DNA from 2 places in the Paenibacillus canaveralius genome. Region 1 is predicted to be linked to the other one. Evidence: a T-box and tRNA genes for the amino acid it is inferred to sense, from the RefSeq annotation. Region 1 holds a T-box; the other holds one or more tRNA genes.
The links. The T-box of region 1 lies ahead of tyrS (tyrosine--tRNA ligase). A T-box ahead of a tRNA ligase gene usually reads a tRNA of that ligase, here a tRNA-Tyr.

Region 1 (3,839 bases):
CTAAATTTTTAGTAGTTATGCACTATCTTTTCCAAGAGTTTATGCAGAGGTTTGCGCTTGACATCCGTCCTTATTTTGCATAAAATAAATAGTCGAGTACAAAAGGTTATCGGGAGATTTTCGTGACTCACCCTCTATAGCTTCGCTGCTGATTAGCCTGCGGCTGAACAAGCTTCTCAGAGGACGCCCTTCGCGTCCGCCGGCGAAACTATCACGTGATCTGCCCATCTATCCAAAATAACATTTGAAGAGGGGTAACATCCATATGTCACGTTATACAGGTCCTAAATTTAAACTCAGCCGTCGTCTCGGTATTTCCCTGAGCGGCAGCGGCAAAGAACTCAAGCGTCCGTTTCCTCCAGGTCAACACGGCCCGGGACAACGCAAGAAAATGAGCAACTACGGCATGCAGCTTCAAGAGAAACAAAAGCTTCGCCTCATGTACGGCGTACACGAGAAGCAATTCCGTAACCTTTACAGCTTTGCTTCCAAGCAAAAAGGGATTACGGGCGAAACGTTCATGCAGCTTCTTGAAAGCCGTCTGGACAACCTCGTGTTCCGTCTTGGTTTCTCCAACTCCCGTGCAGGCGCGCGTCAGCTTGTCGCTCACGGTCACGTGACTGTAAACGGCAAAAAAGTCGACATCGCTTCCTACTCGGTTAAAACCGGCGATGTGATCGGTCTTCGCGAAAGAAGCCGCTCTCTCTCCGTAATCAAAGAAGCGCTGGCTAACCGTAACTACCTGCCGGCTTACGTTGAATTCAACGAAGCTGCTATGGAAGGTAAATACGTTCGTCTGCCTGAGCGTTCCGAGCTTCCGCAAGAGATCGACGAGAAACAAATTGTCGAGTTCTACAACCGTCTTTCCTAGTCAACCGTCAGGTTCGACTGCAGAAAAAGCCCCGATCTCCGGATCGGGGCTTTTTCTGTGCTTTTTCCCGGCTTGGCCGGGAAAGCGTTCGAAAGCTGCACGTGTACTAAGCTAGTTTGATTTTCGCGAACTTGCGCTTGCCTACCTGAAGAATATCGCCGTCCTTCACTTCCACGGACGCATTCGGGTCGGTTACTTTCTCTTCGTTCAGACGTACCCCGCCCTGCTGGATGCTGCGCTTCGCTTCACCGTTGGTCGCCTGCAGGCCCAGCGTCACGAGCAGCTTGACCAGGCGGATACCGCCCTCTTCAAGCTCACCGGCCGCAAGCTCGACTTCCTCGATATCGTCCGGCAGCGCGCGCTGCTGGAATACCGTAACGAAGTGGCGCTCCGCTTCACTCGCGGCTTCCTCGCCGTGGTACATGCGCACAAACGTGGCGGCCAGCCGCATTTTGGCGTCGCGGGGATGAACGCTGCCGTCTTCGATTCCCGCACGAAGAGCGCTGAGCTCGTCGTGGCTCAGATCCGTAGCCAGCTCGTAGTACTTCAGCATAAGCTCGTCCGGAACGGACATCGCTTTGCCGTAAATTTCATTAGGCGCCTCATCGATCCCGATGTAGTTGCCGAGGCTCTTGCTCATTTTATTTACGCCGTCGAGTCCTTCAAGCAGCGGCATCATAATCGCCACCTGGGTCGGTACGCCGTATTCCTTCTGAAGGGTGCGTCCCATCAGCAGGTTGAATTTCTGGTCCGTGCCCCCAAGCTCCACGTCGCATTTCAGCGCAACGGAATCGTAGCCCTGCATAAGCGGGTAGAAAAACTCATGCACGTGAATAGGCTGACCGGAAGTGTAACGCTTGGAGAAATCGTCGCGCTCCAGTACGCGGGCAACCGTCAATTTGGCGGACAGCTCCACCACGTCGGCAAAAGTCAGCGGGCTGAGCCATTCCGAGTTGTAACAAACAGTCGTCTGCTCGGGATCGAGAATCTTGAAAATCTGCTTTTTGTACGTCTCCGCGTTCCTCTTCACGTCTTCTTCCGTCAGACTGCTTGCGAGTCTCGGATTTTCCCGTCGGATCCCCGATACGGCCCGTGAAGTCCCCGATCAGAAGCTGCACATGATGCCCCAGCTCCTGGAACTGCCGGAGCTTGTGAAGCACAACGGTGTGGCCCACATGAATATCCGGCGCGGAAGGGTCCAGACCGAGTTTGATTTTGAGCGGCCGGTTGTCCGCAAGGGACTCGGCGATTTTCACCTTCAACTCTTCCTCCGGCACAATTTCAACCGCTCCGCGGCGCAGGATCTCAACCTGGCGCTCCGCCTCGGCCTTCTGCTCGGCCGTCAATTTTTCCCATACGTCTTTCATCGTCATCTTGTTTCCATCCCTCTCATCGCTGAAGTATTCGCTGCATAACAAAAAGCCTTCCTGTCCACAAGGGACGAGAAGGCTTTAAACTCGCGGTACCACCCTAATTAAAGCACCTCCACCGGCATAAGGCCGGGCAGGCGCTTTCACTCCATTCGGATAACGGGAATCATCCCGGAAGAAAGCTACTGAAAGAAACTTCCGCTCATCCTGTCCAGGCGGCGGTCGCAAGCCGTTCCGGTAATACGGACGGGTTCTCTCCTGTTCACAATCCCTGCTCCGGACGGTATTTCGCTGAGGAGACCGGCACCGATTCACACCCGCCATCGGCTCTCTGTTCCCTGCATCTTCCCGCTACTGAAGTCCATCGACGCATTTTGATTAATATCCAGTTCCCTAAATTTATATCATAAAGAAACAAACGGTGTCAATCTGCGGCAGCCGGGACTAAAGTCACGACGGTATTCAAGATTTTGGCTTTGTGCTATAATTGAGGCGGTTATTAAAGGAGGAATCCTGGTAATATGGCAAAAAAACTCTCTTTTTTACAAAATCCGGGAGTCCGAAAAACGCTTAAAGTCACTTTTCATACGGTTAAGTGGTTGTTTGTGGCATTTCTTGTTGTCGGAATTGTGGGGGGAGCCGCGGCTTTCGGTTACGTAAGCGCCCTGGTCAAAGACGAACCCGTCCGGAATAAAGAGGAAATGCGCAAAAAAATCGAAGAGAACGCTATCACGGGCTTTGTCTACTTTAACGACGACGCCGTTATCGGGCAGCTTCGTACGGAAGAAGACAGGAGACTGGCCGAGTTGGCGGAGATTCCTCAGGTCGTTCTCGATGCGGTGCTCGCGATTGAAGATAACGATTTCTACAAACACAACGGGGTTGACGTTAAAGGCTTATCCCGTGCCGTGACACAGAAACTGCTGAACGAAGACGTACAAACTGGCGGAAGTACGATCACCCAGCAGCTGACCAGACGCGTTTTTCTGACGTTGGACCGGGATGCGGGGCGTAAAGCCAAAGAAATCCTGCTGTCCTTGAGGATGGAAAGACTTTTATCCAAAGACGAGATTCTGCTGGCCTATTTAAATAAAATCCCTTACGGGAACGGAGCTACGGGCTATAACCTGTTCGGCATTAAAGCGGCCGCCAAAGGCATTTTCAACATCGACGATCTGAATCAGCTGAATGTCGCCCAAGCGGCCTACCTGGCCGGGCTGCCCCAGCAGCCGAGCAACTACTCGGCTTACACGAGCAGCGGCGCGCCCAATCCGACGGGATTCAAAAACGCGCTCTCACGCCAGAAGCTTGTGCTGAAACGGATGCGCGAGGAAAACAAGATCAACGAAGCGCAGTACAACGAGGCACTCGCCTTCGATCTTGAAGCTTCCCTTGCCAAGCGCCAGCAGAAAGCTTACGCCAGCTATCCCTATCTCATGATTGAAGCCGAGAAGGAAGCCGTCAATCTGCTTCTGAAGCAGCAAAATCCGGAACTCGATCCCGAGAAAGACGCGGCCGCCTACAACGAAGCTTCCAAGGCGATGCATACCCAGCTTCTGCGCGGAGGCTATCAAATCTACACAAGCATAGACAAAACG
Region 2 (3,839 bases), 850 kb from region 1:
CCGTACCCGGGATGAGGAGTAAAGAGATCATTAAAGAGCAAGCTAACATTAAGACGACTTTTGCCTCTTTGGGGCACTACCTCTGACAAAACAATCCCAGACTTCCGTGGTCGAAGTAATACTTGTTCCTTGCTCTTAAAACTCAACTGTCGGAGCGGTAACGCGTGCCCTATATGCACTCAAGTTAAACCTTTACCTTCTTGCTTCAGTCGTAAGACTTTGCAATACCTCGGAAGAGAAAGAGCCGACAAAATTTTTCAGCTTCCAACAAGTTCATATTCACTTGCTGCCATAGGCATATAAATAAGGCACACGTATGATCTTGTGTGAAAACCAAACTTTTTTGTATTTAAGGAGTATGAACATTTAGACAGCCGCCTAACCCTACCGACTTTCGTTTATCCGCATTCAGGTCATACATATAAAATAACTCGATAATCTAAGGAGAGATACGTTATGTTCACAACAATTCATGGCTTAAAAACTTATTATGAAGAGCGGGGAAGCGGCCCGGCGGTCCTGCTTCTTCACGGTTTTCCTCTGGACCACCGGATGTGGCACGAACAGATTGCAGCGCTGGAATCGAATTATCGGGTCATTGCTCCGGATCTGAGAGGATTTGGACAATCAGAGCCTCACAAGGACCTAATTACGCTGGAACACATGGCAGACGAATTGCTGCTTCTTCTCGATCAACTTCAAGTGGAAAAGGCTGTTCTTGCCGGTTTCTCGATGGGCGGCTATGTAGCGTTTAATCTCCTGCGAAAAGCACCACAGCGTTTCAATGGACTCATTCTCGCTAATACACGCCCTGATGCCGACCCACTGGAGGGACAAATCAACCGGATGAAAATGGCGGCTTCACTCTTGGAACAGGGTTCCCAGGCGGCCTCAACAGCTATGATTCCCAAGCTTTTATCCGATGGAGAAAATTCGGAATTAGCCGGTGAACTCCAGGATCAAATCAAGGGGATGAATCCGCTGGGACTTGTCCATGCCTCTCTAGCCATGGCGTTTAGAAAAGACTCTACAGAGCTTCTGTCGACCATACAAGTGCCGACTCTTGTTATCGGTGGCGAGAAGGATTCGATCACCACACCGATCGTTATGAAGAAGATGGTCGATTCAATTCCTAATGCGGTCTATACCGAAATTAAAGACTCTGCCCATCTAACAGTCCAGGAACATCCCGATCAAGTAAACAAAGCCATTACGGCCTTCCTAAGCCAATTGCATTCTTCATAAGCTGCTGCCGAACGTTCTATATGAAGGAAGCCGACTATAACCTTCTTAAAACATCTGTGTTCTTAAAAAAGAAAAGACAGGGAGCCTACTGTACTTAACAGTACACAAGCTCTCTGTCTTTTAATTAAAATGTTAGCTTTTCCCCATAAGATCCGATCCGCCGGAAAAGGAAAAAGCCTGACTCCAGTAAATCTGGAACCAGGCTTTTATGATGCCGGTGAAGGGACTTGAACCCCCACTCCCTTGCGAGAAACGGATTTTGAGTCCGTCGCGTCTGCCATTCCGCCACACCGGCTTGTGTATGGCGTGCCCTAAGAGATTCGAACTCCTGACCTTTTGATTCGTAGTCAAACGCTCTATCCAGCTGAGCTAAGGGCACACATTTGTTTAGCACTTTTGGTGCCGAAGACCAGACTTGAACTGGTACGGTAGTCACCTACCGCAGGATTTTAAGTCCTGTGCGTCTGCCGATTCCGCCACTCCGGCAAAGAATGGTGGAGGCGCCACCCAGACTCGAACTGGGGGTAAAGCTTTTGCAGAGCTCTGCCTTACCACTTGGCTATGGCGCCTTGTTATAATGGAGCGGAAGACGGGAATCGAACCCGCGACCCTCGCCTTGGCAAGGCGATGCTCTACCGCTGAGCCACTTCCGCATATCATACTGGGGGTATAGGATTTGAACCTATGCATGACGGAGTCAAAGTCCGTTGCCTTACCGCTTGGCTAACCCCCAACACTTGCAATTGTCAGTGAGTAATAAGTGGGGCGGACGAGGGGAATTGAACCCCCGAATGTCGGATCCACAAACCGATGCGTTAACCACTTCGCCACGACCGCCATACAAGTATAAAATTGGCAGGGGCAGCAGGAATTGAACCCACACTAACGGTTTTGGAGACCGCTGTTCTACCTTTAAACTATGCCCCTAAAACTGGTGGAGGCTGATGGATTCGAACCACCGAACTCGTAAGAGAACAGATTTACAGTCTGCTGCGTTTGGCCACTTCGCTAAGCCTCCAGGGATGGTGCCGTCGAGAGGACTTGAACCCCCAACCTACTGATTACAAGTCAGTTGCTCTACCAATTGAGCTACAACGGCATATGAAATTATCAATGGTGGCTCGGGACGGAATCGAACCGCCGACACGAGGATTTTCAGTCCTCTGCTCTACCGACTGAGCTACCGAGCCTTATTATGTTCTTAAAATCCATTTGTATACAGAGATAAAAATGGCGGAGCTGACGGGATTCGAACCCGCGGTCTCCTGCGTGACAGGCAGGCATGTTAGGCCTCTACACCACAGCTCCAAGTATTGCGGGGGCAGGATTTGAACCTGCGGCCTTCGGGTTATGAGCCCGACGAGCTACCGGGCTGCTCCACCCCGCGTCAGTAACAAAGCTTGTATGGTGGACGCTGACGGGATCGAACCGCCGACCCTCTGCTTGTAAGGCAGATGCTCTCCCAGCTGAGCTAAGCGTCCATAGATTTACATTATAATCATAATTATCAATCTTGTCAAAGATTAAATTATGATGGTGACCCGTAGGGGATTCGAACCCCTGTTACCTCCGTGAAAGGGAGGTGTCTTAACCCCTTGACCAACGGGCCATATGTAAATGGCGGAGAGAGAGGGATTCGAACCCTCGAGACGATTTCTCGCCTACACGATTTCCAATCGTGCTCCTTCGACCACTCGGACACCTCTCCATATGGCTCCCCGAACAGGACTCGAACCTGTGACAACTCGATTAACAGTCGAGTGCTCTACCAACTGAGCTATCAGGGAATAAACTATCAGGGTTGCTCCCTGAAAACTAGCAGCGAAACGTGCAGTCGATCCATCCAAAGATCTTGTGGTGCATACGCTAGGTATGCTTCTGATGCGGCTTTTACTGTCGTAAGTGCCTAAGCATATGCTTTCGAAGTAACCTGTACTCCGCACATGTTTGGTGGTCAAGCCCTCGACCGATTAGTATTGGTCAGCTCCACACATTGCTGTGCTTCCACCTCCAACCTATCTACCTCGTCGTCTTCAAGGGGTCTTACATACTGGGAAATCTCATCTTGAGGGGGGCTTCACGCTTAGATGCTTTCAGCGCTTATCCCTTCCGTACATAGCTACCCAGCGATGCCTCTGGCGAGACAACTGGTACACCAGCGGTACGTCCATCCCGGTCCTCTCGTACTAAGGACAGCTCCTCTCAAATTTCCTGCGCCCGCGACAGATAGGGACCGAACTGTCTCACGACGTTCTGAACCCAGCTCGCGTACCGCTTTAATGGGCGAACAGCCCAACCCTTGGGACCTACTTCAGCCCCAGGATGCGATGAGCCGACATCGAGGTGCCAAACCTCCCCGTCGATGTGGACTCTTGGGGGAGATAAGCCTGTTATCCCCAGGGTAGCTTTTATCCGTTGAGCGATGGCCCTTCCATGCGGTACCACCGGATCACTAAGCCCGACTTTCGTCCCTGCTCGACCTGTATGTCTCGCAGTCAAGCTCCCTTATGCCTTTGCACTCTTCGAATGATTTCCAACCATTCTGAGGGAACCTTGGGGCGCCTCCGTTACTCTTTAGGAGGCGACCGCCCCAG

Region 2: it encodes a tRNA-Tyr, which carries the amino acid that the T-box ahead of tyrS (tyrosine--tRNA ligase) is inferred to sense. The anticodon was not compared.

What each region holds. Positions count from the first base shown of each region.
Region 1 is NZ_JBDFMM010000001.1:3,818,112-3,821,950, forward strand. It holds gene rpsD (30S ribosomal protein S4) at 266-871, shown strand; partial or broken gene tyrS (tyrosine--tRNA ligase) at 978-2,238, opposite strand; T-box leader at 2,305-2,618, opposite strand; gene ABC395_RS17205 (transglycosylase domain-containing protein) at 2,763-3,839, shown strand, end outside.
Region 2 is NZ_JBDFMM010000001.1:4,667,984-4,671,822, forward strand. It holds gene ABC395_RS21115 (alpha/beta fold hydrolase) at 457-1,245, shown strand; tRNA gene ABC395_RS21120 (tRNA-Leu) at 1,458-1,540, opposite strand; tRNA gene ABC395_RS21125 (tRNA-Arg) at 1,548-1,624, opposite strand; tRNA gene ABC395_RS21130 (tRNA-Leu) at 1,643-1,731, opposite strand; tRNA gene ABC395_RS21135 (tRNA-Cys) at 1,741-1,814, opposite strand; tRNA gene ABC395_RS21140 (tRNA-Gly) at 1,824-1,898, opposite strand; tRNA gene ABC395_RS21145 (tRNA-Gln) at 1,907-1,978, opposite strand; tRNA gene ABC395_RS21150 (tRNA-His) at 2,007-2,082, opposite strand; tRNA gene ABC395_RS21155 (tRNA-Trp) at 2,099-2,172, opposite strand; tRNA gene ABC395_RS21160 (tRNA-Tyr) at 2,178-2,263, opposite strand; tRNA gene ABC395_RS21165 (tRNA-Thr) at 2,269-2,344, opposite strand; tRNA gene ABC395_RS21170 (tRNA-Phe) at 2,360-2,435, opposite strand; tRNA gene ABC395_RS21175 (tRNA-Asp) at 2,477-2,553, opposite strand; tRNA gene ABC395_RS21180 (tRNA-Met) at 2,559-2,632, opposite strand; tRNA gene ABC395_RS21185 (tRNA-Val) at 2,651-2,726, opposite strand; tRNA gene ABC395_RS21190 (tRNA-Glu) at 2,780-2,854, opposite strand; tRNA gene ABC395_RS21195 (tRNA-Ser) at 2,864-2,953, opposite strand; tRNA gene ABC395_RS21200 (tRNA-Asn) at 2,957-3,032, opposite strand; rRNA gene ABC395_RS21205 (23S ribosomal RNA) at 3,196-3,839, opposite strand, start outside.